2 regions of the Lacrimispora sp. YZC11 genome follow, and region 1 is predicted to be linked to the other one. Evidence: a T-box and tRNA genes for the amino acid it is inferred to sense, from the RefSeq annotation. Region 1 holds a T-box; the other holds one or more tRNA genes.
What was found. The T-box of region 1 lies ahead of proS (proline--tRNA ligase). A T-box ahead of a tRNA ligase gene usually reads a tRNA of that ligase, here a tRNA-Pro.
Positions count from the first base shown of each region.

Region 2: it has a tRNA-Pro gene. The T-box ahead of proS (proline--tRNA ligase) is inferred to sense a tRNA for this amino acid. The anticodon was not compared.

Region 1 is NZ_BAAJYQ010000002.1:60,915-64,810, forward strand. Features, by position in the region: gene AC27IJ_RS00285 (RluA family pseudouridine synthase) at 1-53, shown strand, start outside; gene AC27IJ_RS00290 (AI-2E family transporter) at 154-1,257, shown strand; T-box leader at 1,353-1,560, shown strand; gene proS (proline--tRNA ligase) at 1,713-3,146, shown strand; gene AC27IJ_RS00300 (CCA tRNA nucleotidyltransferase) at 3,185-3,896, shown strand, end outside.
Region 2 is NZ_BAAJYQ010000009.1:6,160-10,055, reverse strand. Features, by position in the region: gene AC27IJ_RS12980 (inorganic pyrophosphatase) at 336-680, shown strand; gene AC27IJ_RS12975 (methyltransferase family protein) at 860-1,378, opposite strand; tRNA gene AC27IJ_RS12970 (tRNA-Val) at 1,684-1,756, opposite strand; gene AC27IJ_RS12965 (CatA-like O-acetyltransferase) at 1,822-2,460, opposite strand; tRNA gene AC27IJ_RS12960 (tRNA-Pro) at 2,604-2,677, opposite strand; gene AC27IJ_RS12955 (Cof-type HAD-IIB family hydrolase) at 2,806-3,588, shown strand; gene lpdA (dihydrolipoyl dehydrogenase) at 3,599-3,896, shown strand, end outside.

The DNA.
Region 1 (3,896 bases):
TGAAGCCCAAGGGAGAAATCTTTGAGATGTTTTCATTGCCGGAAATGGCATAAAGAAGGAATTTTTTACTAAACAAATTTCGCATATTTTCTTTCCATACGGCTCATAATAGTGATTGTACAAAAGAAGTACAAATCAGAAACAGGTGAGTCCATGGTGAAACCGAGCAGGAAACTGAAGAAAACATTATTAATATTGGGAGTTACAGGGGCAGTGTATTTATGTTTTCGCTATCTGCTGCCCCTCGTAATTCCCTTTTTGATTGCATATGTATTTGCCCTCTCCCTTCGGCCTTCGGCCCTTTGGATAGAGAAAAAGACCCGCTTTATTGTAAAAGGAAAGGTGATATCCATTCCCCTGGCTGTCATCGGCGGTATTGAGGTCATACTTTTCATGATTGCCTTTGGAGTCCTTCTTTATGTGGGGGGAAGAAAGTTGTTTTTGGAAGCCAGGCTTTTGCTTCAAAATCTTCCAGCCATCCTGGAAGGCATGGACCATTGGCTCATGGATAACTGTTCCTTTGCGGAACGGTTTTTAAAGCTGCCTGACGGATATGCGGTAGAAATAGTAAGAGATATTATAGCGGGAGGACAAACTGCCATAAAAAGCAGGATCATGCCCTTTCTTATGTTGAATTCTATGACCATTATGAAATGGATTGTCCAGGCAACGGTAATCATCATCATATTGCTTATTGCCACGGTACTGTCCCTTCAGGAAATGGATGACATCCGGCAAAGGCGGGACAATTCCATGTTCTGCTTTGAATATGCCATGCTGGGGAGACGGCTTGCGACGGTTGGAAGCGCCTGGCTAAAGACTCAGGGGGCTATCATGCTGTTTACCATGGTGGTGTGTTCCATAGGGTTGTTTTTCCTGGGAAATCCCTATTTTATTTTATTTGGAATCGGGATCGGGCTTTTGGATGCACTTCCGATTTTCGGCACCGGTACGGTGTTCATTCCGTGGGCCCTTTTCTCCATGATCGATAAAAACTGGAAATATGGAATCGGGCTGATCGTCATTTACGTGATCTGTTATTTTTTAAGAGAGATCCTGGAGGCCAAGATCATGGGAGGAAAGGTCGGCCTTACACCTTTGGAAACCCTTGCTTCCATGTACGTAGGGCTTCAGCTCTTCGGGCTTTTAGGATTTATACTAGGTCCGATCGGATTATTGATTGTGGAAGATATTGTGGAGGTGTATGAGTTCTGGTGCTATCATGACGGAAAGGAAACGGCAGATCCAGAGGAATGAGATAATTTCATAATTTGGCAGACAACGCCGGACCCTCTTGACAAACATTTGCAAATAACGTAAAATCAACCATACAATCTTTTTTATAATGAAGCAATAAGACGTTGAAGAGGACCAGTAGGTGATGATGTATCCCAGAGAGAAGGCCGATTGCTGGAAGGCCTTTATACCCCTCATGACCCAACCTACCTCGGAGTCCCGCAGCAAACTGCGGCGCAGTTCCTGCGTTAACGGATAAAAAGTGAGTCATGGCATTACCCATGGCTAAATTGGGTGGCACCGCCGAGCTGTTCGGTCCCTTTTATAGGGAACGAATGGCTCTTTTTAATTTTATGAAAACACCCGTTCTGTAGGTATCCCCCTTGCCCATAAATATGGAAGGGGAAGAAGAAACATCCTACGGGTTTCCCTTGATGTCCAAAGAGCGTGGACAAGGAGATGAAAGGAGATTTGTTATGGCAAAGGACAAGAAATTAGTAGAAGCGATCACATCCATGGATGTGGATTTCGCCCAGTGGTACACAGACGTTGTAAAGAAAGCGGAGTTAATTGATTATTCCAGCGTAAAAGGCTGCATGGCCATTAAACCGGCGGGGTATGCCATTTGGGAAAACATTCAGAGCGAGCTTGACAGACGGTTTAAGGAAACAGGGGTTGAAAATGTTTACATGCCTATGTTTATTCCGGAGAGTCTTCTTCAAAAGGAGAAGGACCATGTAGCGGGATTTGCTCCTGAGGTTGCCTGGGTAACCCACGGAGGTTTGGAGCCGCTGCAGGAAAGGCTTTGCGTAAGGCCTACTTCTGAAACCCTGTTCTGTGATTTTTATTCCAGAGAGATCCAGTCCTACCGGGATTTACCGAAGCTTTATAATCAGTGGTGTTCTGTGGTACGCTGGGAGAAGACCACAAGGCCGTTTTTACGTTCCAGAGAGTTTTTATGGCAGGAAGGCCATACAGCTCATGCAACGGCTGAAGAGGCGGAAGAGAGAACAGAGCAGATGCTTCATTTATATGCGGATTTCTGTGAGGAAGTCCTTGCAATGCCTGTTATCCGGGGCCAGAAGACCGATAAGGAGAAATTTGCGGGAGCAGAGGCAACATATACCATTGAGGCTTTGATGCATGACGGTAAGGCGCTTCAGTCAGGAACCAGCCATAACTTTGGAAACGGATTTGCAAAGGCCTTTGAGATCCAGTATTCTGATAAGGAAAATAAGCTCCAGTATGTACATCAGACCTCATGGGGCATGACCACCAGGATGATAGGCGCTATCATCATGGTTCATGGCGACGACAGCGGTCTTGTACTTCCTCCAAGGATCGCTCCGACCCAGGTGATCATCGTACCCGTTCAGCAGCAGAAGGAAGGCGTTCTTGATAAAGCTTATGAGTTAAAAGAAGTTCTTTCTAATTATAAAGTAAAGGTTGACGATTCCGATAAGAGCCCGGGCTGGAAGTTCAGCGAATCAGAGATGCGGGGCATTCCGGTTCGTGTGGAAATCGGTCCGAGAGATATTTCAGAAAACCAGGCAGTTTTGGTACGCCGTGATACCCATGAGAAGATCACGGTATCCTTAGATGAGTTAAATGCAAAGGTAGGCGAGCTTCTGGAAGCCATTCAGAAGGATATGCTGGAACGAGCCAGAATTCACCGGGACAGCCATACGTATGAGGCAACGGATATGGATACCTTTGTTAAAACTGTGGAGGAAAAGCCGGGCTTTGTAAAAGCCATGTGGTGCGGTTCCCAGGAATGCGAGGATAAAATCAAGGAGATTACAGGAGCAACATCCCGTTGTATGCCCTTTAAGCAGGAAACACTGGCCGATACCTGCGTATGCTGCGGAAAGCCCGCGGTAAAAATGGTTTACTGGGGCAGAGCTTATTAAAAACAGCAGGACAGAAAAACCAGGAGGTAAAAGAAGTGATAAAGATTCAGGTTCCGGAGGCGGCAAGGAAGATCATCGAACAACTGAATACCAGCGGCTTTGAAGCCTATGTGGTGGGAGGCTGCGTGAGAGACAGTCTGTTAGGCCGGCAGCCGGAAGACTGGGATATCACGACCTCAGCGAAGCCGGAACAAGTAAAGGAAATTTTTAATAGAACGGTTGATACGGGAATCCAGCACGGCACGGTTACGGTACTTATTGACCATGAAGGATATGAAGTGACCACTTACCGCATAGACGGAGAGTATGAGGATGGACGCCATCCGAAATCCGTGGAATTTACGGGAAGCTTGCTGGAGGACTTAAAACGCCGGGATTTTACCATTAATGCCATGGCATACAGCGACCGGGAGGGGCTGGTGGATGCATTTGACGGGGTAAAGGATTTGGAGAGCCGGGTCATCCGCTGCGTGGGAAACGCCCTGGACCGGTTTACTGAGGATGCTTTAAGAATTCTCAGGGCCATCCGTTTTTCCGCCCAGCTGGACTTTGACATGGAAGGGGAGACAAGGGCGGCAATTTCTGTCATCGCCCCCAACATGGCTAAGGTCAGTAAGGAACGGATCCAGGTGGAGCTCACGAAGCTCCTCCTTTCCGATCATCCCGGAAGGCTTAAGGATGTATATGAAAACGGGATCGGCCCTTATATTTCAGAGCATTTTGAGGCTGCAGGAAAGCGGCTTTTTGAAG
Region 2 (3,896 bases), on a different contig from region 1:
GGCATGAAAAAAAGAGCTGCCGAAGATTTATCAAATAATCCATTAAAATGCGGCTGAGAAGTTAATTCGAGTAGTTTCTTTATCTTTTTTTCGCAATGGGGCTTAAAGGCCGTATACATTATGAGGTCTATTGGCTGAAAGAGAGATATTGTATCAGTTTCCGTAAGCACTGGCGGAAATGGTTGCTAAGGCACAGAATAATCTGTGAAGAGTGGAAATGTTATGTATGAATTTTGAGTCGGCGGAACAGATGAGTTGGAGATTTAGGATTTAGCGTATCGCAGAACATGGTTCTTAGAGTAAAATAGACTTACTAAAGATTTAAGGGGAGAGTAGTGAATAAAGAATTTTGGAGTGCAATAGACAGGCTGGTAAGAGAATCGGAAATTGTTATCGACAGACCGAAAGGAAGTGTGCATCCACGTTATTCTAACTTTCTTTACAAAGTTGATTATGGATATTTGAAAAATACATCATCTATGGATGGAGGAGGTATTGATATCTGGAAAGGTACAGCGCCGAAACAGAAGGTCGATGCCATCATATGTATTGTTGACTTGTTAAAGCGTGATTCTGAAATAAAATTATTAATGGGCTGTACAGAAGAAGAAAAGGGTATTGTTTATAAAACCCATAATGAAACAGAATATATAAAAGGAATTATAAAACAAAGGCCATAAAGAAAATAGATTTATTGATATATATATCTTAAGAAGATTATACCTGCATTTTATAAGGATTTCTTGCAGCTGCCAGGGTTTATTAATGGCAATAGTTGTGATAATGGATATTTTTATTTCGCTTTATTATCATCAACTTTTTCACGCGGATGTACTCCCCATCTTAGGAATAAGGTATATTAAATATACCGCTTAACCTTATTCATGTAGTTTATATACTCTGTCCCAAATTTGTTGACACACCATCTTTCTTCGGAAAGAATAATCCAGTGTGCAGATATTTGAAAAACAAGCAGAGATATAAGCAGCAATATAGAATGTGTTAACAATACACAGCTTGAGAAATATATGAAATACCCTATATACATAGGGTTTCTGGAAATCTTAAATATTCCGTTTGTATTTATTCCGCTTTGCTCAGGTTTTGCAAAGTTAACAGTGGAAATGATAAGAACACTGATGCCTAAGATGTAGATTAATAAGGCGATAAAAAACAATGGCGGTTTGGTCTGGATTTTCAGAAAAACCAAATATAAGATAATAAAAGCGTTTGAAAGCTGGTAAAAAAGGTAGGCAACCTTTTCTCCTCCCTCTAATGGGGCAAAGAGAGCGGCACGGCTTAAAGCATCCTTATTTATCATTTTCAGCAAACCGAACCTTATGAGAAAGAGTGGTATTATTAATAGAAATGCATTCACTTTAAGCGCCCCCCTATCTGTTGCTATTGCGTATCAATAGAAATCTTACCATTTGCTAAAATTATATCACATGTGCCATAAACAGTCTATTGAGAAAAGTCCTTCTCAAGCAGACTTAGCGAAAACGTAACTTCTTTTGAAGTGTAACTGTTTTAAGTACTGGATATTTCATGAGAGTTGGATCGGAAGTTCGCGATTAGAAATGTAGAAAACCCTGATAATATTAAGATTTTTGATATAGTATAGGGCCGAAATTCTAAGCAGTCCAATCAAACTGTTCTAAATTTCGACCCTATATCAGCTAATGGAGACAACAGGACTCGAACCTGCGACCCTCTACACGTCAAGCAGATGCTCTCCCAGCTGAGCTATGTCTCCATAAAAGCATTGTAACTGAAAAACCGAAAAAAGGCAAGCAAAATTCTTCCATAAACTAGTAGAGTTTATAGCAGCCAATCCAAGTTGTCACACCTGTTTTGAAGCTCCAAAAAGAACTTAGAAATATGGAATCCATCCATAAGAGCATGATTCGCCAGAACTGATACCGGTATTTTTAAGCTTCCTTCTGATTTAAAATACTTCCCCCAGGTAATACGGGGATTGCTGTCCGCAGGAATGGGAACCGGTTGTATAATAGAAGTATAGCTTACCCAGGGAATGCTGGAAAAGAAAAAGAGCTGGTTCTCGTTTTCTCCGTCTGATAGGACCTGGATTTGTCTGGCATTTTCCTGCCGCTGCTTACCATCCTTTAGAAAGGCGTCGAAGGGCAGCCTGTCGTCTGCGGTGCAATAACAATAATTTTCATTTTCTAACGCCAGGGTATAGGAAGGAATGCAGTGGTCATATTCGATGATCCCTTTTCCTTGGATACGGCGGCGAAATTCCGGGATAGAGTTGGCTGTCTGAGCTGTCGCGTAAAGGAAAGTCAAATAAAAGGGCAGCTCCTTTTCTTTTATGTAACTCATGAAATTTGTTATGTCCAAATTTGCGGTCATACCTACATATGGATAAGCGAGATTACGGAAAAGGTCAAATTGATCCTTTCGCAGATAATGTTCCATGTCAAGATAATGATAACTCATAAGACACACCTCCTGATTTCATAAACCTATTGCGGCATAAATCCTTAGGGAAAGGCACAGGTAATATGCGCAATGATGATACAAAAAAATACCGGAGACCTTATATTAATAAGGAAAACCGGTATTCTTAAGTATATTGTCAATCGGAGTAACAGGATTTGAACCTGCGACCTCTCGGCCCCCAGCCGAGCGCGCTACCAAGCTACGCCATACTCCGTTCCCTAGACACTATGACATTATAGCAGAAAATTTCCAATTGGTAAAGTATATTTCTTGAAAAATTTTCAAATTTAATATATTATGATAAGGAGACGATTATTTAGGAAGATAAATAGGTGAATATAGATGAAGCCAATTGTAAGCTTTGATGTAGATATGACACTGCTGGACCATAAAGACTGGACAATTCCGGCCAGTGCTTTGGAGACCATAGAAAGGCTGAGAGAAAATTATACCATTGTTCTGGCAACAGGCAGAGACATGGATTCCATTTTCAGCACTGCCATTCGGGATGAGATAAGGCCGGAGGCAATCATCCATCTCAATGGGACCAAGGTAACCGTGGGAGATAAGGTCATTTATGAACATACTTTTGATAAGGACCTGCTGAGGAAGATTCTGGCCTACGCGGAGAAAACCCCTTACAGCGTCGGAACTACTGTAGGTGAATGGGATTATTATGTTCATCCGGAAGTGGTAGAAAGTCATGATGCAACTCTCTGGGGAGAATGCGGAAGAAGATTTCAAGATCCCAGAAAGCTTATGGAGCTGGAAGTGAGGACCATGGCTTATATTGGAGATGAAGGTGGAGCAAAAGCCATGGAAGAGGAATTTCCAGAGATTCATGTGCATATGTTTGCTGATAAACGGGGAGCAGACGTGGTGGAGCGGAAGGCTTCTAAAGCCATGGGGTTGATAAGACTCTGTGAATATTATAAAATACCTCTAGCGGAAACAATTGCCTTTGGCGACAGCATGAATGACTATGATATCATAAAGATTGCAGGCAAGGGTATTGCCATGGGCAACGCCATGGCAGAACTGAAGAAGGCGGCTGATTACGTTACGGATCCTATTGATCAAGAGGGAATTAAAAATGCCTGCCTGCATTTTGGATTGATCCGGTAGGAGGGCAGAAATGGCAGAACATTATGATATACTTGTGATCGGTGGAGGGCCGGGCGGATATACGGCGGCTTTAAAAGCAGCCGGTCTTGGGCTTAAAACCGCCATTGTGGAGAAGAATAAGCTGGGAGGAACCTGTATTAATAAAGGCTGCATTCCCACAAAGGCTTTGCTTCATGCTTCCAGTATCTTTGAGGCTCTCCAAAACAGCGATGAATTCGGGGTATCCACAGATTTTATTTCTTTTGATTTTAAAAAGATGCAAAATTATAAGAAACGTTCCGTAAAGGCATACCGCAAGGAGGTGGAGG